One region of the Streptomyces sp. NPDC001904 genome, then DNA from elsewhere that is predicted to be linked to it. Evidence: riboswitches for the same ligand, from Rfam matches in the RefSeq annotation. Region 1 holds a riboswitch; the other holds the start of a gene.
What was found. Region 1 has a riboswitch for cyclic di-AMP ahead of ABT127_RS28310 (M23 family metallopeptidase). Riboswitches for the same ligand answer to the same signal wherever they lie in the genome.
Positions count from the first base shown of each region.

Region 2: linked by a shared signal. The riboswitch ahead of ABT127_RS02115 (transglycosylase family protein) and the one ahead of ABT127_RS28310 (M23 family metallopeptidase) in region 1 are both predicted to bind cyclic di-AMP.

Region 1 is NZ_JBEOYI010000021.1:22,799-34,754, forward strand. Features, by position in the region: gene ABT127_RS28280 (thymidine kinase) at 1-291, opposite strand, end outside; gene ABT127_RS28285 (alkaline phosphatase family protein) at 360-1,544, opposite strand; gene ABT127_RS28290 (DUF5998 family protein) at 1,544-2,140, opposite strand; gene ABT127_RS28295 (bifunctional acetate--CoA ligase family protein/GNAT family N-acetyltransferase) at 2,228-5,035, opposite strand; gene ABT127_RS28300 (HPr family phosphocarrier protein) at 5,235-5,516, shown strand; gene ABT127_RS28305 (GntR family transcriptional regulator) at 5,780-6,466, opposite strand; gene ABT127_RS28310 (M23 family metallopeptidase) at 6,703-7,491, opposite strand; cyclic di-AMP (ydaO/yuaA leader) riboswitch at 7,504-7,664, opposite strand; gene ABT127_RS28315 (M16 family metallopeptidase) at 7,916-9,283, opposite strand; gene ABT127_RS28320 (M16 family metallopeptidase) at 9,301-10,650, opposite strand; gene ABT127_RS28325 (DNA gyrase/topoisomerase IV subunit A) at 10,904-11,956, shown strand, end outside.
Region 2 is NZ_JBEOYI010000001.1:477,476-489,431, forward strand. Features, by position in the region: gene ABT127_RS02110 (transglycosylase family protein) at 213-1,220, shown strand; cyclic di-AMP (ydaO/yuaA leader) riboswitch at 1,402-1,559, shown strand; gene ABT127_RS02115 (transglycosylase family protein) at 1,564-2,265, shown strand; gene eno (phosphopyruvate hydratase) at 2,546-3,826, shown strand; gene ABT127_RS02125 (FtsB family cell division protein) at 3,950-4,447, shown strand; gene ABT127_RS02130 (DUF501 domain-containing protein) at 4,472-5,008, shown strand; gene ABT127_RS02135 (Ppx/GppA phosphatase family protein) at 5,005-5,949, shown strand; gene ABT127_RS02140 (hypothetical protein) at 5,991-6,725, shown strand; gene ABT127_RS02145 (NAD(P)/FAD-dependent oxidoreductase) at 7,104-8,513, shown strand; gene ABT127_RS02150 (class I SAM-dependent methyltransferase) at 8,744-10,054, shown strand; gene ABT127_RS02155 (ABC transporter permease) at 10,125-11,956, opposite strand, start outside.

The sequences.
Region 1 (11,956 bases):
GTCGATCTGTCCGGGAGCGAGGAACTGCGCCTCGTCGGCGATGACGTAGTCCACCTTGCCGCCCTGGGAGAGGTGGTCCACGACGTACGCGTACACATCCAGGTCGTCGGCGACCTCCACGGCGTCGGTGACCAGGCCGAGGCGCGAGGAGAGCTTTCCCTCGCCGGCCCGGTCGTCCCGGGTGAAGATCATGCCCTGGAGGCCGCGGGCCGAGCGGTTGTGCTCGATCTGCAGAGCCAGGGTGCTCTTTCCGCAGTCCATCGTTCCGGAGAAGAACACCAGCTCGGGCATGGGAGGTCGAGCACCTTTCGGATCGTGCGGCGGAGGGGAGGCGGTGGGGGGGGGGATGCGGTAGAGGGTCAGGAGCGTGCTTCGAGAAGCGGTACGAGCTGTTCCGCCGGGGTCATCGAGCCGTGGTTGCCCACCATCAGGGACTCCTTCGGCTCGCTCTGCGAGGCGATGATGAGCACGTCGTCGCGGGCGGCGGCGATCACGTCGCCGAGACGGTCGTACACCCGCTGGTCGACGTGGGGTCCGAACCAGCCCGCGGCGATCGCCTCGTCCCGGCTCGCGATCCAGAACTGCTCGCCGAGCACCTCGCGCCACACGGCGAGGACGTCACCCTGGGCGCCGGGCACCGCGTAGACATGGCGGGCGCGGCCCTCGCCGCCGAGCAGGGCGACACCCGCGCCCAGCTCCCAGTCCTCGTCGAAGTCGATCCGGGACTGCTCGTCGAAGGGGATGTCGACCATGCCGTGGTCGGCGGTGACGTACAGGGCGCTGCGCGGCGGCAGTTGCTCGGCGAGGCGCTGGGCGAGCCGGTCGACGTACATCAACTGGCCGCGCCACGGGTCGGAGTCGAGACCGAAGCGGTGCCCCTTGCCGTCCACCTCGCTGTAGTACGTGTAGACCAACGACCGGTCCCCCGCCGCCAGTTGCTCGGCGGCCAGGTCCATGCGGTCCTCGCCGGAGAGTCTGCCGTAGAAGGTGCCGCTCAGCGCGATCTTCGTGAGGGGGGTCGACTCGAAGGTGGGGGCGGACACCTGGGCGGTGTGCACGCCCGCGTCGTGGGCGCGCTGGAAGAGCGTGGGGTAGGGCTGCCAGGTCTTCGGCTTCGTCCAGGGCTTCCAGCGGAGCTGGTTCATCAGCTGGCCGGTCTCCGGGTTGCGCACCGTGTAGCCGGGCAGGCCGTGGGCGCCGGGCGGCAGTCCGGTGCCGACCGAGGCGAGGGAGGTCGCGGTGGTCGCCGGATAGCCGGCGGTGATCGGGCGGCCCGTGCCGCCGCGCGAGGACGCTATGAGCGAGTGCAGGAACGGCGCCTCGTCGGGGTGCGCCTTCAGCTGCTCCCAGCCGAGGCCGTCGATCAGGAAGACGCAGGCCCGGTCGACCGGGGAGAGCTCGGCGATGGCCGGGGTGCAGTCGGGGACGCCCAGGTGGGCGCCGAGGGTGGGCAGCAGGTCCGCGAGGGATCCGGTGCCGTACGCCGGGACGGGAGCGGTGTGGACGGGCAGCGGCTCTACGTCGTCCCAGGCGGCCTGCGTCATCAGCGTCCCGCGTCCGCGGTGGCCTCGGACAGGGACTGGGCGAAGGCGAGTGCCTGGCGCACGGTCTCGGGGCCGTCGCCCGCCTCGCTGACGCGCAGGCTCAGGTCGTCCGCCGTGGAGCTGCCCGTGTAGCCGTGGTCGGCCTCGCAGTTGGGGTCGCCGCAGGCGGCGGGCTCCAGGTCGAGGCGGGAGACGGCGCCCCAGCCGATGGTGAGGACGACCTCGCGGGGCAGGGTGCCCGGGACGTACTTCTCGGGATTGGCGACGACCCGACTGAGCACGACCGACGAGATCCGGTCGAGCTTGACCGACTCCGTGGACGTCGTCGCGTACGGCGTCGGGGAGGTGCTGTCGGCCGCCTGCTCGTCGGTGTGGCTGACGATGAAGCGGGTGTCGGTCAGGACCAGGACGGTGACATGACGACGGACCTCGTTCGCGTCGAACGTGGTCTCCTGGTGGACGAGGTACGACGAGATCGGCTCGCCGCCGACCGCGGCCTCCACCGCCTCGGCCACGAGGGCCGGGTAGTAGCCGCTGCGCTCGATCGCCGCTCGCAGCCCTTGGGTCGTCGTACTGGTCTTGGCCATGGGGTCCATCCTAAGGCCCGGGAAGAGGCTGCCGATGCGCCTGTGGATAACTCTCCGTGAGGGCATTTCGCTGCATCGCCGGAGGCGCGGGCCGGGTCAGTAGGCGCTGGGCAGCGTGCGCGGGCCCAGGTCGTCACGGGCGGGCGGGGGCGCGAGCCGGACGGAGGCGCCGAGGACGGTCAGGCCGGCCTGTGCGACCACGACCGGTTCGAGGGCGACGCCGACGACCTCGGGATGATCGTCGACGAGCCGGGACACCCGCTGGAGCAGTTCCTCCAGGGCAGGGGTGTCGACGGGGGCGGCGCCGCGCCAGCCGAACAGAATCGGGGCCGTCTTGATCGAACGGACGACCGCCTGCGCGTCGCGGTCGGTCACCGGGATCAGACGGTGCGCGGTGTCGCCGAGCAGTTCGGACGGAGCGCCGGCCAGGCCGAAGGAGAGCACGGCCCCGGCGGCCGGGTCGATGACGGCGCGGACGACGGTGTCGACACCCCGCGGCGCCATGGCCTGGACGACCGGACGCAGTTCGGCGGGCCTGCCGAGCCGGTCGGTGAGGTCCTCGTAGGCGCGGCGCAGGTCGTCCTCGTCGGCGAGGTCGAGGCGGACCCCGCCGAGGTCGGCGCGGTGGCGCAGGTGCGGGGCGGTCGTCTTCAGGGCCACCGGGTAGCCGAGCGTGCGGGCGGCCTCGGCGGCCCGGTCGGCGTCGGGTGCGGGCAGGGTCGGGCGGACGTCGACCCCGTAGAGGGCGAGCAGGTCGCGGGCGTCCTCGGGGGCGAGGTCCGTGCCACGCGGATCGTCGTCCTTGGCGAGCAGTCCGGTGATGAGGGCCGCGGCGGCCTGCTCGTCGACGCGGTCGAACTCGGGCACCTTGCCGGGCTCCGCCGCGTCGCGCCGCCACTGGGCGTACTTGGCGGCTTCGGAGAGGGCGCGGACGGCGCGCTCGGCCGCGGGGTAGGCGGGGATGAGGCGCGGGGCGCCCTCCGGGGTCCCGGCGGTCGCGGGGGTCGGCAGGGTCGGGGCGTTGGGGCCGGTGCTGGTCGCGGCGGAGAGCGCCTCGGCGAGGCCGCCGAGTTCGACGTGGACGACGAGCACGGTCTTGGTGGGGGCGGTGGCGGCGGCCGCGCTCAGGGCGGCCGCCAGTTCGGCGTCCCCGGTCGGGTCCTCCCCCACCACCGGCATCGCGGTGACGACAACGGCGTCGGTCTTGTCGTCGGCCAGCGCCTCCTCCAGGGCGGCCCGGAAGTCCGCGGCGGAGGCCTGGGTGGTGAGGTCACGCGGTGTCTTGGGCCGCAGCCCCTCGGAGAGAGCGACGTCGTAGGTCAGCAGACCGAGCGACTCCGAGTTGCCCAGGATGGCGACGCGCGGGCCCGCGGGCAGCGGCTGGCGTGCCAGCAGGAGTCCGGCGTCGACGAGTTCGGTGATCGTGTCGACGCGGATGACACCCGCCTGGCGCAGCAGGGCGGAGACGGTGGCGTAGGGCAGGCGCGTGGCACGGACGGCGTGCCCGGTCGGCGCGATGCCGCTGTGCCGGGCTCCCTGGACGACCACCAGGGGCTTGGCGGCCGCGGTACGGCGTGCGAGGCGGGTGAACTTGCGCGGGTTGCCGATCGATTCGAGGTACATCAGGGCGACGTCGGTGTCGGCGTCGTCGTACCAGTACTGCAGGACGTCGTTGCCGGAGACGTCGGCGCGGTTGCCCGCCGAGACGAACGTGGAGACGCCGGTGACCCCCGTGACGCCGCCGCCCCTGCGGTGCAGCCGGGACAGCAGGGCGATGCCGATGGCGCCGGACTGGGCGAACAGGCCGATGCGTCCGGCGCGGGGCATCTCGGGGGCGAGCGAGGCGTTGAGCCGTACGTCGGGCGAGGTGTTGACGACCCCGAAGGCGTTCGGCCCGATGATGCGCATGCCGTAGGTGCGTGCCTGGCGGACGAGTTCGCGCTGGCGCTCCCGGCCCTCGGCGCCGCTCTCGGCGTATCCGGCGGACACGACGACCAGGCCCTGTACGCCGCGCGCGCCGCATTCGGCGACGACCTCGGGGACGTCCGGCGCGGGCACCGCGACGACGGCCAGGTCCACGGGCTGGGCCGGGTCGATGTCCCCGACCGAACGGTGGGCGGGCACTCCGTCGACTTCCGTGAGGTCGGCGGGGAACGCCTTGTTGACGGCGTAGAGGCGGCCGGTGAATCCGGCCGCCTTCAGGTTGCCGAGAACGCTGTGGCCCACTCCTCCGGCCGTGCGTCCCACGCCGATCACGGCGACGGAGCCGGGCGCGAGGAGGCGCTGCACGGAGCGGGCCTCCGCGCGCTGCTCGCGCGCGTGCTGCACGGCGAGGGACGCCTCGGTGGGCTCGATGTCGAACTCCAGGCGGACGACGCCGTCCTCGAAGCTGCGCTTCTGCGTGTATCCGGCATCCCGGAACACCTTGATCATCTTGGTGTTGGCGGGCAGCACCTCGGCGGCGAACCGGCGGATGCCGCGCTCGCGCGCGACGGCCGCGATGTGTTCGAGGAGGGCGGAGGCGACACCGCGCCCCTGGTGGGCGTCCTGCACCAGGAAGGCGACCTCGGCCTCGTCGGCCGGGGCGGAGGCGGGCATCCCCCGTGCGTCGATCCGGTCGTAGCGGACCGTCGCGATGAACTCGCCGCCCACCGTGACCGCGAGGCCGACCCGGTCGACGTAGTCGTGATGGGTGAAGCGGTGCACGTCCTTGGCGGACAGCCGCGGGTAGGGCGCGAAGAAGCGGTAGTACTTCGACTCGTCCGAGACCTGCTCGTAGAAGCTGGTCAGCCGCTCGGCGTCCGCGGTGGTGATGGGCCTGATCCGGGCGGTGCCGCCGTCGCGCAGCACCACGTCGGCCTCCCAGTGGGCGGGGTAGGCGTGCCGGTCCGACGGGGTCTCCATGCCGCAAGGGTAGGGCCGACCGCCGGCCGGCGGAGGGATGCGTGTCGCCGTCGCACGGGTCGCGGCCCGCGCGCGTGGGAGGCAGGCTGAAGGAGGCCGAAGGGCCGTGCGCGTACGGGACGTGGGTCCGCGGCGAGCACGGGTCACGGTGTGTGAGAATGGTCTAGACAACTGTGAGACACCTGAAGGGCAGCATCACATGGCTGAGCGCCGCGTCAACGTCGGCTGGGCCGAGGGCCTCCACGCCCGTCCCGCCTCCATCTTCGTCCGCGCGGCCACGGCGGCCGGCGTCCCCGTGACGATCGCCAAGGCCGACGGCAACCCCGTCAACGCCGCCTCGATGCTCGCGGTGCTGGGCCTGGGCGCCCAGGGCGGCGAGGAGATCGTCCTGGCCTCCGACGCCGAGGGGGCGGACGCCGCGCTCGACCGGCTGGCCAAGCTGGTCGCCGAGGGCCTCGACGAGCTTCCCGAGACCGTCTGACCCACGGCACCCTTCGACGGAGCCGCGCGTTTCTCTTCGGAGCGCGCGGCTCCGTCGTTCTGTGCCACGACGGCCCTGGACGCTCTTCCCGCACTCACTGAAATTGACGCATGAAAGAAGTGCGCGAAAAAGCCTGCAGAATAAAACACAGGGATATGCGCAGGGGGAAGCCGCCGCACTGAATGCGGCACGGGCATAGGCAGCGGAAAACAGGGCGCGACCCATTCCGCGAATAGTGCACTTCTTTGTATACGGCTCCCCTGTTAATGCTGGAGCCCCGCCGTGTTTACGGGATGTTGCGAAGTCCTCACACGCTCACCCGCGCGCGGGACGCGCAGCCGGTGGGCCGCCGTCGCCCGCTCGGTGTGCTGGGCCGTCAGGGCGCGGGCCCGCTCGGCGTCGCCGCGGGCCACGGCGTCGACGATGGCCCCGTGCTCGGACCAGGAGTCGGCCGGCCGGGGCGGGGTCTCGACCGCGTACATCCAGGCGATCTTGTACCGCAGCTGGGTCAGCAGGGTGATCAGACCGGGGCTTCCGGAGGCCTGGGCGAGCGTCTCGTGGAACCAGCCGCCCAGGGAGCGCAGATCCTCGTTCTGCCCCCGCCTGGAGCGCTCCTGCCCGAGCCTGACCAGGCCGCGCAGCACTTTGAGGTGGGCCTCGGTGCGGCGCTGGGCCGCACGGGCCGCGCCCAGCGGTTCGAGCAGCATACGGATCTCCAGGAGATCGGCGGCCTCCTGCTCGGTGGGTTCGGCGACGCACGCGCCCGCGTGCCGCCGCGTGACGACGAACCCCTCCGCCTCCAGGGTGCGCAGCGCCTCACGGACCGGAACGCGCGAGACGCCGTAGCGCCGCGCGAGCAGTTCCTCGGTGAGCCTGCCGCCGCGCTCGTAGACACCCGCGACGATGTCGTCGCGGATCGCCGTGCATACCGAGTGCGCGGGAATGCGCATGACCCGACCTCCGCCTTAATCCCCGCGAAACGCGGTCGATTGACGCCCGTACAAACGCGATTGACCTCCGGTCAGCGCGCTTGACCGACGACTCTATTCCACCGCGCTTGAATTTCCGACGGCAGGCCGGAATCCAGGGATATTTTTTGGACACCGGAGGTCTGCTCGGGACAGGCGACGCGAAAGCCCCGGCTCGGCGAGCCGGGGCTTTCGGAGGTGGGTCGGGCGTGGGCGCGTCAGACGTTCACGCCGTGCGAGCGCAGGTACGCGACGGGGTCGATGTCCGAGCCGTAGTCGGGACCGGTGCGGGCCTCGAAGTGGAGGTGCGGGCCCGTGACGTTGCCGGTGGCGCCCGAGAGGGCTATCTGCTGGCCGGGGGTGACCGACTGGCCGACGGAGACGCCGATGGACGACAGGTGACCGTACTGGGTGTACGTACCGTCGTTCATCTTGATGACGATGTTGTTGCCGTACGCGCCGCCCCAGCCGGCCTCGACGACGGTGCCGGAGCCCACGGCGTGCACCGCGGTGCCGGTGGCGGCGTGGAAGTCGATGCCCGTGTGGCTGCCGGAGGACCACAGACCGCTGCTGGCCTTGTACGCGGTGGAGACGTACGAGCCGGAGACGGGCGCCACGAAGGAGTTGAGGCGCTTGCGCTCGGCCTCCCGGGCGGCGCGCTCCTTGGCCTCGCGCTCCTTCTTGGCCTTCTCCTCGGCCTTGCGCTTGGCCTCCTCGGCCCGCTTCTTGGCCTCGGCCTCCGCCTTCTTCTTCGCGGCGGCCGCGTCGGCGGCCTTCTTCTGGGCGGCGGCCTGGGCGTCGATCTGGTCGGCGAGGGAGTCGCCGATGGAGACGGCCTGCGTCAGGTTGTTCTGCTCCGGGGCCGCGGTGTCCGCGGCGAGCGCGGGGGCGGCGAGGCCGCCGACGACACCGGTCGTGGTGAGCGCGGCGACACTCGCGACCTGTGCGGTGGTACGCGTGATGCGGCTCGGACGACGGTGCTTCCCGGTGGCACGGGTGAACGCCATGGAGAGGCTGATCCTTTCCTTCCCTCTCGCCTACCGGGTTAGCTGACGGGTTCGGAGCAGGAAGGTCTCCTACGGGCAACCCCCTTGCGGGAGGAGCCCGATTCACCCCAGGGACTTCGGTGGGTCCCCGGCTCCCCCGGCTCGCGCCTTGGGGGACTCGGCGATGACTGTCCGGTGACGCGGGCGCGGCACTGGTGCGGCGGACAGCCGGACCGACGCTAAGCGGGACATCTTTTAATCAACAAACGGATCCCGGCTTTTGTCGCGCATGCCACAGGGCAGACACGCAACCTCCACACCATTTCGGACATATACGAAGCGAGGTGATCGCGTTTGCTCACGTGAGGGACATCACGGACACGCCGGAGCCCCGGCGACCTCACGGGTCGCCGGGGCTCCGATGCGGTGCGGCGCGGTGTGCCGATCAGCCGGTGACCACGGTCACTTCGCCGATGCCGAGCGCCCTGACCGGCTCCTCGATCTGCGCGGCGTCGCCCACGAGGACCGTCACCAGACGGTCCGCCGGGAAGGCGCTCACGACCGCCGCCGTGGCCTCCACGGTGCCCGTCTCGGCGAGTTGACGGTACAGACGGGCCTGGTAGTCGTCGGGCAGGTGCTGCTCGACCTGGTCGGCGAGGGTGCCCGCGACGTTCGCCGCGGTCTCGAACTTGAGCGGGGCCACCCCCACCAGGTTCTGCACGGCCGTGTCCCGCTCGGCGTCCGTGAGGCCCTCCGCGGCCAGCGTGCGCAGCACCTTCCACAGGTCGTCCAGCGCGGGGCCGGTGTTCGGGGTGTCCACGGAACCGCTGATGGCGAGCATCGCGGCGCCCGTCCCGTCCGGCGCGGAGCGCAGCACCTGCGCGAAGGACCGCACCCCGTAGGTGTAGCCCTTCTCCTCGCGCAGGACCCGGTCGAGGCGCGAGGTGAGCGTGCCGCCCAGGCAGTACGTGCCGAGGATCTGCGCGGCCCACACCCGGTCGTGCTTGTCGGGTCCGATGCGGCCGATCAGCAGCTGGGTCTGCACGGCGCCCGGACGGTCCACGATGACGACGCGGCCGGTGTCGTCGGCCGTGACGGGCGGCACGGGGCGCGCCTCCGCGGTGTTCCCGGTCCAGGCGCCGAGCGTGTCGGCGAGCAGGCCGTCGAGATCGACGCCGGTGAGGTCGCCCACCACCACGGCGGTGGCGGTGGCGGGGCGTACGTGCTTCTCGTAGAAGGCGCGGACCGCCGACGCGTCGATGGCGGCGACGGTCTCCTCGGTGCCCTGGCGCGGGCGCGACATGCGCGCGTCGGCCGGGAAGAGCTGCTTGGAGAGCTCCTTGGCGGCGCGGCGGGCCGGGCTGGCGCTCTCGTGCGGGATCTCGTCGAGCCGGTTGGCCACCAGGCGCTCGATCTCGCTGTCGGCGAAGGCGGGCGCCCGCAGGGCATCGGCGAGGAGGGCGAGGCCCTTGGGGAGCCGGGAGACCGGCACTTCGAGGGAGACCCGGACGCCGGGGTGGTCGGCGTGCGCGTCCATGGTGGCGCCGGCGCGCTCCAGTTCGGCCGCGAACTCCTCGGCGGAGTGCTTGTCGGTGCCCTCGTTGAAGGCGCGCGCCATGATCGTGGCGACGCCGTCGAGGCCCTGGGGCTCGGCCTCCAGGGGCGCCTCCAGATTGACCTCCACGGCGACGACCTGCTGGCCGGGGCGGTGGCAGTGCAGGACGGTGAGGCCGTTGTCGAGCGCGCCGCGCTGCGGGGCGGGGAACGCCCAGGGCTTGGCCGCACCGGGCTGCGGCTGAGGGTGGAAGTCCATGCTCGCGAGCTGCTCGGTCACTGGCCCGCCTCCTCGTCGTTCGCTGCGGTCTCGTCGTCGGCCTCGGCGGGGCCCGTGGGCTCGTACACCAGGACCGCGCGGTTGTCGGGGCGCAGGCGGGCCTCGGCGATCTCCCGGACCTCCTCGGCGGTCACGTCGAGGACACGCTGCACGGCGGTGAGGGCGAGCTGCGGGTCACCGAACAGGACCGCGTAGCGGCACAGTTCGTCGGCGCGGCCCGCGACGGTGCCGAGCCGGTCCAGCCACTCGCGCTCCAACTGGGCCTGCGCGCGCTCCATTTCCTCGGGGCTCGGCCCCTCCTCGGCGAACCGGGCCAGCTCCTCGTCGACGGCCGCCTCGATGACGGGCACCTCGACGTCGCCGGACGTCTTCACGTCCAGCCAGCCGAGGGAGGGCGCGCCGGCGAGCCGCAGCAGGCCGAAGCCGGCGGCGACCGCGGTGCGGTCCCGTCGCACGAGGCGGTTGTACAGCCGCGAGGACTCGCCGCCGCCGAGCACGGTCAGGGCGAGGTCGGCGGCGTCGGACGCGCGCGTGCCGTCCGCGGGGAGCCGGTAGGCGGCCATCAGGGCGCGGGCCGGCACCTCCTCCTCGACGACCTCGCGCAGCTGCTCGCCGATGACGTCCGGCAGGCCGCCGTCGCGCGGGGCGGGCTTGCCGTCGTGGGCGGGAATGGAACCGAAGTACTTCTCGACCCACGCGAGCGTCTGCTCGGGGTCGATGTCGCCCACCACGGAGAGCACCGCGTTGTTCGGCGCGTAGTACGTGCGGAAGAAGCTCCGCGCGTCCTCCAGCGTGGCGGCGTCCAGGTCGGCCATGGAACCGATGGGCGTGTGGTGGTACGGGTGGCCCTCGGGGTACATGAGGGCGGTCAGCTTCTCGAAGGCGGTGCCGTACGGGACGTTGTCGTAGCGCTGCCGGCGCTCGTTCTTGACGACGTCGCGCTGGTTCTCCATCGACTCGTCGTCGAGGGCCGTCAGGAGCGAGCCCATGCGGTCGGCCTCCAGCCAGAGCGCGAGCTCCAGCTGGTGGGCGGGCATGGTCTCGAAGTAGTTCGTGCGCTCGAAGCTCGTCGTACCGTTGAGCGAACCGCCCGCGCCCTGGACCAGCTCGAAGTGGCCGTTGCCCGACACCTGCTTCGAGCCCTGGAACATCAGGTGCTCGAAAAGGTGAGCCAGACCGGTACGGCCCTTGACCTCGTGGCGCGAGCCGACGTCGTACCAGAGGCAGACCGCCGCGACCGGGGTCAGGTGATCCTCGGAGAGCACCACGCGCAGGCCGTTGGCCAGCCGGTGCTCGGTCGCTGTCAGGCCGCCGGAACCGGCCTCGGCGGTGGCCGTGTGACCCATGGGCATGTACGTCCCTTCGATCGCGGAAAGTGCAGAAGTGCTGCCAGTCCTGCCACTGTATGCAAGCGTGCTGACCCCTGGCGAAGTTCCCGCCCGGGCTACGCCGTAAGCGAGCACACGGCCCCCGGAAGCGCCCCGTACCGCGCGGTACGGACGGGTCGCGAGCAGCGTTGTCAGTGGCGCGGTCCACAATGGTCCGCGACAGTTCCCGTTTCATGTACCCGTTCATGTTGGTGAAGGAGCCGCAGCAGCGATGGCCCGCCGCAGCACGAAGACCCCGCGACCCGATGACGACGCTGCCTTCGAGGAGAGGATCCTCGACATCGACGTGGTCGACGAAATGCAGGGCTCCTACCTGGAGTACGCGTACTCGGTCATCTACTCCCGCGCCCTGCCCGACGCGCGCGACGGGATGAAGCCCGTCCACCGCCGCATCGTCTACCAGATGAACGAGATGGGGCTGCGCCCCGAGCGCGGCTATGTGAAGTGCGCCCGCGTGGTCGGCGAGGTCATGGGTAAGTTGCACCCTCATGGCGACGCGTCGATCTACGACGCGCTGGTGCGTCTGGCCCAGCCGTTCTCCATGCGCGTCCCGCTGGTGGACGGGCACGGCAACTTCGGCTCGCTGGGCAATGACGACCGCCCGGCCGCCATGCGGTACACCGAGTGCCGCCCGGACGCCGCCGCGGCCCTGATGACCGACTCGATCGACGAGAACACGGTCGACTTCGCGCCGAACTACGACGGCCAGGAGCAGGAGCCCCTGGTCCTCCCGGCGGCCTACCCGAACCTGCTGGTGAACGGCGCGTCGGGCATCGCGGTCGGCATGGCGACGAACATGCCGCCGCACAACCTGGGCGAAGTGATCGCCGCCGCGCGGCACTTGATCAAGCACCCGGGGGCGGACCTCGAGACGCTCATGAAGTTCGTGCCCGGCCCCGACCTGCCGACCGGCGGCCGGATCGTCGGCCTGTCCGGCATCAAGGACGCCTACGAGTCGGGGCGCGGCACCTTCAAGATCCGCGCGACGGTCGCGGTGGAGACCGTCACGGCGCGCCGCAAGGGCATCGTCGTCACGGAGCTGCCCTTCGCGGTCGGCCCCGAGAAGGTCATCACGAAGATCAAGGAACTGGTCGGCGCGAAGAAGCTCCAGGGCATCGCCGACGTCAAGGACCTCACCGACCGCGAGCACGGCCTGCGTCTCGTCATCGAGATCAAGAACGGCTTCGTGCCGGAGGCCGTCCTGGAGCAGCTCTACAAGCTGACGCCGATGGAGGAGTCCTTCGGCATCAACAATGTGGCGCTG
Region 2 (11,956 bases), on a different contig from region 1:
GGCCTATTCGCCGCACAGTTCGCGACCCCTCACAGGTGGTTGAAAACTGACGTTGTGTCAAATCTGTGATGGTGACGTGATCTACGCTGCATCGACTTGTGACAAGCGTTCGAGTCCCGCTACGTTCACCAGTCATCGCGACACACGCACAACAGGCACCACACATCCACCCTGTCGCGTGCAGCAGTATCAGTCTCGCGAAAGGCAACCGCATGCTCTCCGGGAACGGCCGACACCGTCGCCCCCGCCAGGCCCCTGCTCTCGTCGTCGCCGCCGGAGTCACCGGCAGCGCCATCGCGATCCCGCTGCTGGGCGCGACGGGCGCGGGCGCGGCGACGGCCACCACGTGGGACAAGGTCGCCGAGTGCGAGAGCGGCGGGCAGTGGAGCCTGGACTCGGGCGACGGCTACTACGGCGGCCTGCAGTTCTCGCAGGAGGTCTGGGAGCAGTACGGCGGGCTCGACTACGCGCCGCGGGCCGACCAGGCCAGCCGCTCGCAGCAGATAGCCGTCGCCGAGAAGGTCCTCGACGACAAGGGGCCGACCGCCTGGCCGGGCTGCTCGGTCACGGCGGGGCTCGCCAAGGGCGACGGCTCGGCGGACGTCGACCCGGGTGCCAGTGCCACCCCGCAGCCGTCGGACTCGGCCGACGCGAACGCGGACTCCGACGCGGATTCCGGAGACAAGAATCACGACGAGTCCGGCGCATCGGACAAGGCGTCGGGCAAGTCGTCCGGCAAGGCTTCGGGCAAGTCGTCCGACGACGCGTCAGACGAGGCGACGCAGGACGCGTCGAGCCGGCCGTCGGACGAGGCGTCCGACGGGGCGTCAGCCGACAGCTCCGCCGATACCGGCGGTAACAGCGCGGACGACGACGCGTCGACCCCGTCCGGCACCGCCCCGTCGAACTCCCCGGCCGCCACCGACTCCAGCGGCTCCGAGGGCGCCTCGTCCGGTGGCCGCCACCGGGGCGACCCCGCCGCCGACGACGCCGACTCGCGTACGGGGGACGGCCGTCACGCCTCCCGCGGCGAACAGCGCGACGACGAGGCCTACGTGGTCCGCTCGGGTGACAGCCTCTGGGACATCGCCGACGCCCACGACGTGCGCGGCGGGTGGTCCGCGCTCTACGACGCGAACAAGAAGACGGTCGGCACCGACCCCGACCTCATCCTCCCTGGTCAGAGTCTGGATCTTGGGCCCGAATCGGTCGAAAAGTAGCGGGAGTTACGGGGTCTTTGAGGCTTGTATGTCCGCTTTTGTTCGAGTGAGACATGAGTCTCAAAGACCCTGATCGTCTTTGAAATCGGGCGGATCCACTGCTTACGGTCGTCACCGCTCGCCACAGCGGGCCCCGACGGACGTCACGCCGAATCCTGCCAACGTCCGTACGGGAACAGTCGACGCGTCAGCGCCGTAGGCAGGAGCGGGGGACCCAGGTAAGCCGCCCTCCCGGGAGACCGGAGGGGCTAGGGGTTAAGTCGCGCACAAGGATGCGCGGCCGGGCACTCACTGGTCCGAACCCGACAGCTCACCTCGTAGGCGTCGGTGAGGGGATCTCTCCATGCTGCTTTCCAGCAAGGGCAAGCACCGCCGCCCGTCCAAGGCTGTCCGTGTCGCCACGCTCGCCGGTGTCGCCGGTGCCGCCGTCGCCGTCCCGCTGATGGGCGCCACGTCCGCCTCCGCCGCCTCCACCTCCGAGTGGGACCAGGTCGCGCAGTGCGAGTCCGGTGGCAACTGGTCGATCAACACGGGCAACGGCTTCTCCGGTGGCCTCCAGTTCTCCCCGTCCACCTGGGCGGCCTACGGCGGCACGCAGTACGCGTCCTCCGCCGCCGGCGCCTCCAAGGCCCAGCAGATCTCGGTCGCCGAGAAGGTCCTCGCCTCGCAGGGCAAGGGCGCCTGGCCGAGCTGCGGCGTGAACCTGTCCGGCGCCTCCACGGGCAACTCCGCCCCGGCCCCGCAGCAGGACACCCAGCAGTCGCAGCAGCAGCAGAGCCAGCCGCAGCAGCAGGAGCAGAAGTCGACGGAGCAGCACACCGACTCCTCGGTCGCCTCCCGCTCGCAGTCGCGCGACACCGTGACCACCCCCACCGGCCAGAAGGTCGAGAAGGGTGACGGCGAGTACAAGGTCAAGACCGGCGACACCCTCAGCAAGATCGCCGACGCGCACGGCACGAGCTGGCAGAAGGTGTTCAAGCTCAACAAGGACATCGTCAAGGACGCCGACCTGATCTTCCCGGGCCAGCAGCTCCACCTGAAGTAGGACCCCGCGGGAGTGCCGCGGGCCCGGCATCGGCGGACGCCGAGCCCCCGGCCGCACCCCCGTCCCCACCCCCCAGTGGGCCGCTCACCTGAGCAGCCCCCGCCCCATGCAGCGGGCGGGGGCTGCTGTCTTTGTTCCGTTAAGAAACATTTCGCTCTGGGCGTTGTCCACGAGCCGGGCGGTCGGCTGGCCGATGCCCCGGAGCCGGTTAGGCTCAGTGGGTCGGGACCGAACCATCCGGCCCCGCACAGTCCGCGTCACATCCCAGAAGGAGATGCTCGTGCCGTCCATCGACGTCGTCGTAGCCCGGGAAATCCTGGACTCCCGAGGCAACCCCACGGTCGAGGTCGAGGTCGGCCTCGACGACGGCAGCACGGGTCGTGCTGCTGTTCCGTCCGGCGCCTCCACCGGAGCCTTCGAGGCCATCGAACTCCGCGACGGTGACCCCAACCGTTACCTCGGCAAGGGCGTCGAGAAGGCCGTTCTCGCCGTCATCGAGCAGATCGGCCCGGAGCTCGTCGGCTACGACGCCACCGAGCAGCGCCTCATCGACCAGGCGATGTTCGACCTGGACGCCACGGACAACAAGGGCTCGCTGGGCGCCAACGCCATCCTCGGCGTCTCGCTCGCCGTCGCGCACGCCGCCTCCGAGGCGTCCGACCTGCCGCTGTTCCGCTACCTCGGTGGCCCGAACGCGCACCTGCTGCCCGTCCCGATGATGAACATCCTCAACGGTGGGTCGCACGCCGACTCCAACGTCGACATCCAGGAGTTCATGATCGCCCCGATCGGCGCGGAGTCCTTCTCCGAGGCCCTTCGCTGGGGCGCCGAGGTCTACCACACCCTCAAGAAGGTGCTGAAGACCAAGGGCCTGTCCACCGGCCTCGGCGACGAGGGCGGCTTCGCCCCGAACCTGGAGTCGAACCGCGCCGCGCTCGACCTCATCCTCGAAGCGATCAAGGAGGCCGGCTACATCCCCGGCCAGCAGATCGCGCTCGCGCTGGACGTCGCCGCCTCCGAGTTCTACAAGGACGGCAAGTACCAGTTCGAGGGCAAGGAGCGCTCGGCGGCCGAGATGACCGAGTACTACGAGGAGCTCGTCTCCGCGTACCCGCTCGTCTCCATCGAGGACCCGCTGTACGAGGACGACTGGGCCGGCTGGAACGTCATCACCGAGAAGCTGGGCGACAAGGTCCAGCTCGTCGGCGACGACCTGTTCGTCACCAACCCGGAGCGCCTCGCCCGCGGCATCGAGGAGAACTCGGCCAACGCCCTCCTGGTGAAGGTCAACCAGATCGGCTCGCTCACCGAGACCCTGGACGCCGTCGAGCTGGCCCAGCGCAACGGCTTCAAGTGCATGATGTCGCACCGCTCGGGCGAGACCGAGGACGTGACGATCGCGGACCTCGCCGTCGCCACGAACTGCGGCCAGATCAAGACCGGCGCCCCGGCCCGCTCCGAGCGCGTCGCCAAGTACAACCAGCTCCTGCGCATCGAGGAGATCCTGGACGACGCGGCCGTCTACGCCGGCCGCAGCGCTTTCCCCCGCTTCAAGGGCTGACCGCTCCTGACGCCCGCTTGAGGCGGTAGTTCCGTACGTCCCCGCACTCGGTCCCGTACCGTGTGCGGGGACGTACGCACGTAGGAACACAGCCAGGCAGTCGGACGGGGAGGCGGAGGAGCCATGCCGGGAAAGCTCCGAGACAGGGGCCGTGACGACTCGGCCCGCTTCTCCACGGCGACCCGTCTGCGCCTGCTCGGCGAGCAGACCGCGGAGCGGGTCTACCGGTCGCAGACCAAGCGCCAGGCGCGACGCTCCCGGCTGACCGGCCGCGCGGCGCTGCTCGCCCTGGTCGTCTGCACCCTCGTCGTCGCGCTCGCCTATCCCATGCGGCAGTACGTCTCCCAGCGCGGCGAGATCGCGGACCTCCAGCGCCAGCAGCAGCAGGCCAAGGACCGGGTCGACCGGCTCCGCGACGAGAAGGCCCGCTGGCAGGACGACGCGTACGCCGAGCAGCGGATCCGGGAGCGCCTGCACATGGTGATGCCGGGCGAGACCGGCTACGTGGTGCCCGACGCGCGGGCCACCACCTCCGGGCGCCCGGACCAGAGCCCGGCCGAGCGCGCCTGGTACTCGAACGTCTGGGACGGCGTCGACAAGGCCGACCAGGCAGCCAACTGACACGAAAGACACCCGAGAACAGTCATGGACACGCCCCCGCCCCAGACCGAGCGCACCGAGCCCACGGACGCCGACATCCACGCGTTCAAGGAGCAGCTCGGCCGCCCGCCGCGCGGCCTGCGCGCCATCGCCCACCGCTGCCCCTGCGGCAACCCGGACGTGGTCGAGACGGCCCCGCGTCTGGAGGACGGCACTCCGTTCCCGACGACGTACTACCTGACGTGCCCCCGCGCGGCCTCCGCCATCGGCACGCTGGAGGCCAACGGCGTCATGAAAGAGATGACGGAGCGCCTCAAGACGGACGAGGACCTGGCGGCGAAGTACCGCGCGGCCCACGAGGACTACCTCGCCCGCCGCGACGCCATCGAGGTCCTGGAGGGCTTCCCCAGCGCGGGCGGCATGCCGGACCGTGTGAAGTGCCTGCACGTGCTGGTCGGCCACTCCCTGGCGGCTGGCCCGGGTGTGAACCCGCTCGGCGACGAGGCGATCGCGATGCTGCCCGAGTGGTGGAAGAAGGGGCCGTGCGTGAGCGCCTGCGGCGTGGCGGAGGAGAGCGAATGACCCGCGTGGCGGCCATCGACTGCGGTACGAACTCGATCCGGCTCCTCGTCGCGGACGCGAACCCGCGGACGGGCGAGCTGGTCGACCTGGACCGCCGGATGACGATCGTCCGGCTCGGCCAGGGCGTCGACCGGACGGGCCGGCTGGCCCCGGAGGCGCTGGAGCGCACCTTCGCCGCCTGCCGCGAGTACGCCGCGGTGATCAAGGAACTCGGGGCCGAGAAGGTCCGCTTCGTCGCGACGTCGGCGTCCCGCGACGCCGAGAACCGCGACGAGTTCGTCCAGGGCGTCCTGGACATCCTGGGCGTCGAGCCCGAGGTGATCACGGGCGACCAGGAGGCCCAGTTCTCCTTCACGGGTGCGACGAAGGAACTGACCGGCCGCGCCGACCTCGACACGCCCTACCTGGTCGTGGACATCGGCGGCGGGTCGACCGAGTTCGTGGTCGGCGACGACACCGTGGAGTCGGCCCTCTCCGTCGACATCGGCTGCGTCCGGATGACCGAGCGGCACCTCGCGGGCGAGGACGGGCGGATCACCGACCCGCCCACCGCCGGGCAGATCGCGGCGATCCGCGCCGACATCACCGAGGCCCTCGACCGGGTCACGCAGACCGTCCCGATCCGCTCGGCCCGCACCCTGGTGGGCCTGGCCGGTTCGGTGACGACGGTGGCGGCCCTGGCCCTCGGCCTGACCGCCTACGACTCGACGGCGATCCACCACTCCCGCATCTCCTACGCCAAGGTCGCCGAGCTCACCGACTGGCTCCTGACCTCGACCCACGACCAGCGCGCCCTGAAGCCGGTCATCCACCCCGGCCGGGTCGACGTGATCGCCTCCGGCGCGCTGGTGCTCCGCCTGATCATGGAGTGGATCGGCGCGGACGAGGTCGTGGTCAGCGAGCACGACATCCTGGACGGGATCGCCTGGTCCGTGGCCTGACCCCGGTCCCCGCGGCGCGGCCCCCTTGTAGGGTGCCGCGCATGGGGGAGACGACGGCGCGGTACGGCGCCTATCGGACCGATCCGCTGTGGGCCGTGGCAGGGATCTGCCTCAGTGCCCTGGTGGTCTGCTCGGGGCTCGCGCTCTTCGGAATGCTGGAGTTCGACGAGCGGTGCATGCAGGGGATCACCAAGGGGCCCGGCGCCCTCGGCGAGGTGCGTCAGCAGGCGTTCCCGCCCGCGACGGTCTGCGAGTTCGCCGGCGGGGACGTCACGTCCGTCGGCGGGCGGTGGCCGCTCGCCGCGCTGCTGTGGCTGGCCATGGCGGGGTTCGTGGGCTGTCTGCTGGTGGCGCTGGTCGCCGAGTGCTTCGAGCCGGCCCCGGGCCGTGATCACGTGATGCCGATGTCCAGGGCGGCCAAGCTGGGCCGTACCGGCACGGCGTTCTTCGTGACCGGCTCGGTCTTCGCCGGGTTCTACGCGCTGGTGGGGTGGCGGCTCCTGGCCGGTCCCTCCTCGGCCTGCGCGAGAGGGGCGGACTGGGGTTCCGAGGTGCCGCGGACCCTGGACCCCGGCTTTCTGCCGCCCCAGGCGACCTGCCGCTACACCAGTGGCATCACGAAGCAGCTGAACCCCGACTGGATGGCGTCCCTCGCCGTCGCACTGGCCGTCCCCGCGCTGCTCGCGGGCCTCGGATTCGCCCTCGCCTGGTGGCGGTGGCGGCAGGAGCGCAGGGCCGCGAAAGCGCCACTTCTGAGCGCGCCGCACGGCGTCTGAGCACCCCGAAAGGGGGACGCCACACCCTCCGGCGACACCCCGTCGGGAAACTTCGTGAAGTTCTTCACAAGGAATTCGGCCCTGTTGGACGCCGTTACGGGCCCTTGGGTCCGTCCGGGGCCCGCGAAGGGCTCCGGCGAAGGGGGTCCGCCGGGTTCCACGGGTGTTACGCGCGGATGAAATCCGGGAGTGGTCCAGTGCCGCCGAATGCCCACCGTCGCTGCTCAAGAGGGGTGTGCAACGACTGGCGGGGCCGTGCGGTTCCCCTGGCCGACCATGACATGGGTCACGTGGGCGGCGAAGTGTAGCAGAGGGGTCGTCGAACCTTGTGAAGGGGCGCACGAGCACCCCCCTCCACTCGGGTGGATACTCGATGGCATGAGCACCACGGAGCGTCCCAGGATCCTCATTGTCGGGGGTGGGTACGTAGGCCTGTACGCAGCGCGTCGCATCCTCAAGAAGATGCGTTACGCGGAAGCGACCGTCACGGTCGTGGACCCGCGCTCGTACATGACGTACCAGCCCTTCCTCCCCGAGACCGCCGCCGGCAGCATCTCGCCGCGCAACGTCGTCGTCCCGCTGCGACGCGCTGTGCCGGGAGCCGAGATTCTCACCGGCCGCGTCACCACCATCGACCAGGACCGCAAGGTCGCCACGGTCGCCCCGCTCGTCGGCGAGGCGTACGAGGTGCCCTTCGACTACCTGGTGATCGCGCTCGGCGCGGTCTCCCGCACCTTCCCGACGCCGGGCCTCGCCGAGGTCGGCATCGGTATGAAGGGTGTCGAGGAGGCCATCGGCCTGCGCAACCACGTGCTCGAGCAGCTCGACAAGGCCGAGTCGACCACGGACGAGGAGATCCGCCGCAAGGCGCTCACCTTCGTCTTCGTCGGCGGTGGCTTCGCGGGCGCCGAGACCATCGGTGAGGTCGAGGACCTGGCGCGCGACGCGGCCAAGTTCTACAAGAACGTGAAGCGCGAGGACATGCGCTTCGTGCTCGTCGACGCCGCCGACAAGGTGCTGCCGGAGGTCGGCCCGGACCTGGGCACGTACGGCCGCAAGCACCTCGAGTCGCGCGGTATCGAGGTCTACCTGAAGACGACGATGCCGTCCTGCGTCGACGGTCACGTGGTGCTCAGCAACGGCCTGGAGGTCGACGCCAACACCATCGTGTGGACCGCCGGTGTGAAGCCGAACCCGGCGCTCGCCCGCTTCGGTCTCCCGCTCGGCCCGCGCGGCCACGTGGACACCGCCGCCACCCTCCAGGTGCAGGGCACCGACTACATCTGGGCCGCGGGCGACAACGCCCAGGTCCCGGACCTGGTCGGCCGTGCCAACGGCAACGAGAACGCCTGGTGCCCGCCGAACGCGCAGCACGCCATGCGTCAGGCCAAGGTCCTCGCGGACAACGTGGTCTCGGGCATGCGGGGCTTCCCGCAGGGCGAGTACAAGCACGCCAACAAGGGTGCGGTCGCCGGTCTGGGCCTGCACAAGGGCGTCGCGATGATCGTCATGGGCAAGATGAAGATCAAGCTCAAGGGCCGTCTCGCCTGGTACATGCACCGTGGCTACCACGGCATGGCCATGCCGACGTACAACCGCAAGATCCGTGTGATCGCCGAGTGGACGATCAACATGTTCCAGAAGCGCGACATCACCGCGCTCGGCGCCCTGGAGACTCCGCGCGAGGAGTTCTACGAGGCCGCCAAGCCGGCGCCCAAGCCCGCCGCGGCCGAGGCGCCCAAGGTCGAGGAGAAGGCCGAGAAGAAGGCCGAGGCCAAGGCCTCCTAGCCGCACGCCGTACCAGCCCGAAGGGGCCGCCTGCCATCCGTGGTGCAGGCGGTCCCTTCGGCGTTTCCGGGCGGCGCAACCGGACGAATTACATGGTGGCTACATGTATTTTGCCCATCCGTAACCCGGTAACGGGACTGCGGAGCCGGGCGGTTGGTGTTTACCTGCTGTTGGACCGGACCCCGTTCTCGGGGCGCTCCGGTATCTCCGACGCAACGGAGGTGTGCGCCATGCAGGACGCCGCACAGCGGCTGAAGAACCTCGCCGAGCAGCTGCTCGGCACTGAACTTCCCGTGCGCCTGCGCGCCTGGGACGGCTCCGAGGCCGGCCCGCCGGACGCCCCCGCCCTCGTCGTCCGCCACCGGCGCGCCCTGCGCCGCCTGCTGTGGAAGCCGGGCGAACTCGGCCTGGCCCGCGCCTGGGTGGCCGGCGACCTGGACGTCGAGGGCGACCTGTACGAGGCCCTGGACGCGATGGCGGGTCTCATCTGGGAGCACGACGACGATGCCCCGCGCAGGAGCCTCGCCGAGGCGCTCAGGGACCCGGGCGTCCGGGCCGGGGCGCGCGAACTGGTGAAGCTGGCGGGCCCGTACCCGCCGCCCGCGCCGCCCGCCGAGGAGAGGCGCCGCAAGGGCCGCCTCCACCTGCACACCAAGGGCAGCGACAAGCAGGCCATCAGCCACCACTACGACGTCGGCAACGACTTCTACGAGCTGGTCCTCGGCCCCTCGATGGTCTACTCGTGCGCCTACTGGGAAGCCGCGGACGGCCCGGACGCGACGCTCGAATCCGCACAGCGCGACAAGCTGGAGCTGATCTCCCGCAAGCTCGCCCTGAAGCCCGGAATGCGGCTGCTCGACGTCGGCTGCGGCTGGGGCTCCATGGCCATCCACGCCGCCCGCGAGCACGGGGTGAGCGTCGTCGGCGTCACCCTCTCGCAGGAACAGGCCGCGTACGCCCGCAAGCGCGTCGCCGACGAGGGGCTGACCGACCGCGTGGAGATCCGCGTCCAGGACTACCGCGATGTGCGCGACGGCCCGTACGACGCGATCTCCTCCATCGGCATGGCCGAGCACGTGGGCGCCGACCGGTACCTGGAGTACGCGCAGGACCTGTACGCCCTCCTGGTCCCCGGCGGGCGGCTGCTCAACCACCAGATCGCGCGGCGTCCGCAGCGCGACGAGTCGGCGTACGAGGTCGACGAGTTCATCGACGCGTACGTCTTCCCCGACGGGGAGCTGGCGCCCGTCGGCAGCACGGCCGGGCTCCTGGAGCGGGCCGGGTTCGAGGTCCGCGACATCGAGGCGATCCGGGAGCACTACGCCCTCACCCTGCGCCAGTGGGTGCGGAACCTGGAGGCCCGCTGGGCCGAGGCGCTGAAACTGGTCAGCCCCGGCCGGGCCAGGATCTGGCGGCTGTACATGGCCGCGTCGGCCCTGAGCTTCGAGCGCAACCGGATCGGCGTCAACCAGATCCTCGCCGTGAAGACCCCGCCGTCCGGGGCGTCGGGGATGCCGCTGCGAGCGCGGACCTGGAACTAGCACCCCGCTCGTACGCCGAGGGGGCGCCCGGTGATCCACCGGGCGCCCCCTTCGCGTGTGCGGGTCTCCGCTACTCGGACTTGATCGCGGCGAGCATGTTCAGCCGGGCCGCGCGGCGGGCCGGCCACAGGGCCGCCAGGATGCCGACCACGGCGGCCAGCGCCAGGAAGATGCCCATCCGGCCCCACGGCAGGATCAGTTCGTACGTCGCCATCGAGTTGCCGATCAGCTGTCCGGCCGCCCAGCCGAAGAACACGCCCAGGCCGATGCCGAGCACGCCGCCGAACAGGGAGATCACCAGGGACTCCAGGCGGACCATGCGCTTGATGCCCTTGCGGTCGATGCCGATCGCGCGGAGCATCCCGATCTCCTGCTGACGCTCGAAGACCGACATGGCCAGGGTGTTGATGACACCGAGGACCGCGACGATGACCGCCATCGCGAGCAGGCCGTAGAGCATGTTCAGCATCAGCGTGAAGATCTGAGCGATCTGATTGGAGATGTCCTGCTTGTCCTGGACCTGGATCGCCGGGTTGTCGCCGAGGGCCTTGGTGAGCCGGTCCTGGTTGGCCTCGGTGGCGCCGCCGGACATCTTCACCATGACCTGCATGTCGGTGGCGGTGCCGTCGACGTGCGGGGTCAGGGTCGCCGAGTCGATCAGGACGCCCTGCATCATCTCGTTGCCCTCGTAGACGCCCGCGACGGTGAGCCGCTGCTTCCGGCCGTCCTCGTAGGTCGTGGTGAAGGACGAGCCGGTCTTCCAGCCGTACTCCTTCGCCGTCTTGTCGTCGACCACGATGTCCGAGCCGCCGACGGTGAACCGGCCGCTGTTCATGTCGAGCGCGGCGAGCTGCCGGATCGTCCTGCCGTTCACCCCGGTCAGGTACTCGGTCCTGCCGTCGACGCGGGAGGGCGAGTTGGCGAGGCCGGTGCTGGCGGTGACCCCGTCCGTGCCGTCCAGGGTCTTCAGGACGTCGGGGGAGAGCGGGTTGCCGTTCGCCATCGAGACGACGTAGTCCGCCTTGATGGAGTCGGCGGCCATCTTGTCGATCGCGCCCTGGACGCTGCCCGCGATCACCGTGAGGCCGGTGATCAGGGTCAGCCCGATCATCAGGGCCGAGGCGGTGGCGGCGGTGCGGCGCGGGTTGCGGACCGAGTTCAGGCGGGCCAGCTTGCCGGAGATGCCGAAGACGCGCAGCAGCGGGGCCGCGGCGGCGATCAGCGGGCGCGACAGCAGCGGCGTCAGGATGAAGACGCCGATGACGAGCAGGCCCGCGCCGAGGCCCATGGGGGCCTGGCCGGAGCTGCCGCTCATGGTCGTCGCGGCGAGCACGGCCACGACACCGGCGGCGGAGACCAGCGCGCCGAGCGTGTTGCGCAGCACCAGCGACTTGGCGGTCGGGGCCGCGTGCACCGCGTTCATGGCGGCGACCGGGGGGATCCGCGCGGCACGGCGGCCCGGCAGCCAGGCGGCCAGCATGGTGACGAGGACGCCGACGACGAGCGCGGAGACCACGGTGCTGGGCGAGATCACCAGCGGGCCGTCGGGGATGACCGCGCCGGTGCCGTTCATCAGCGCGCGCATCCCGGCGCCGATGCCGATGCCGACCGCGAGGCCGGTGACGGCGGCGACGGCGCCCACGACGAACGCCTCCAGGAGCACGGACCGGGTGACCTGGCGGCGCGAGGCGCCGACCGCGCGCATCAGGGCCAGTTCCTTGGTGCGCTGGGCGACCAGCATCGTGAAGGTGTTGGCGATGATGAAGATGCCGACGAAGAGCGCGATCCCGGCGAAGACCAGCAGCATCGTCTTCATGGAGCTCATCGACGTGGCGATCGACTCCGCCTGGTCGTCGGCAAGCTGCTGACCGGTCTCGGTGTGCACCGCGGCGCCGTCGAGCG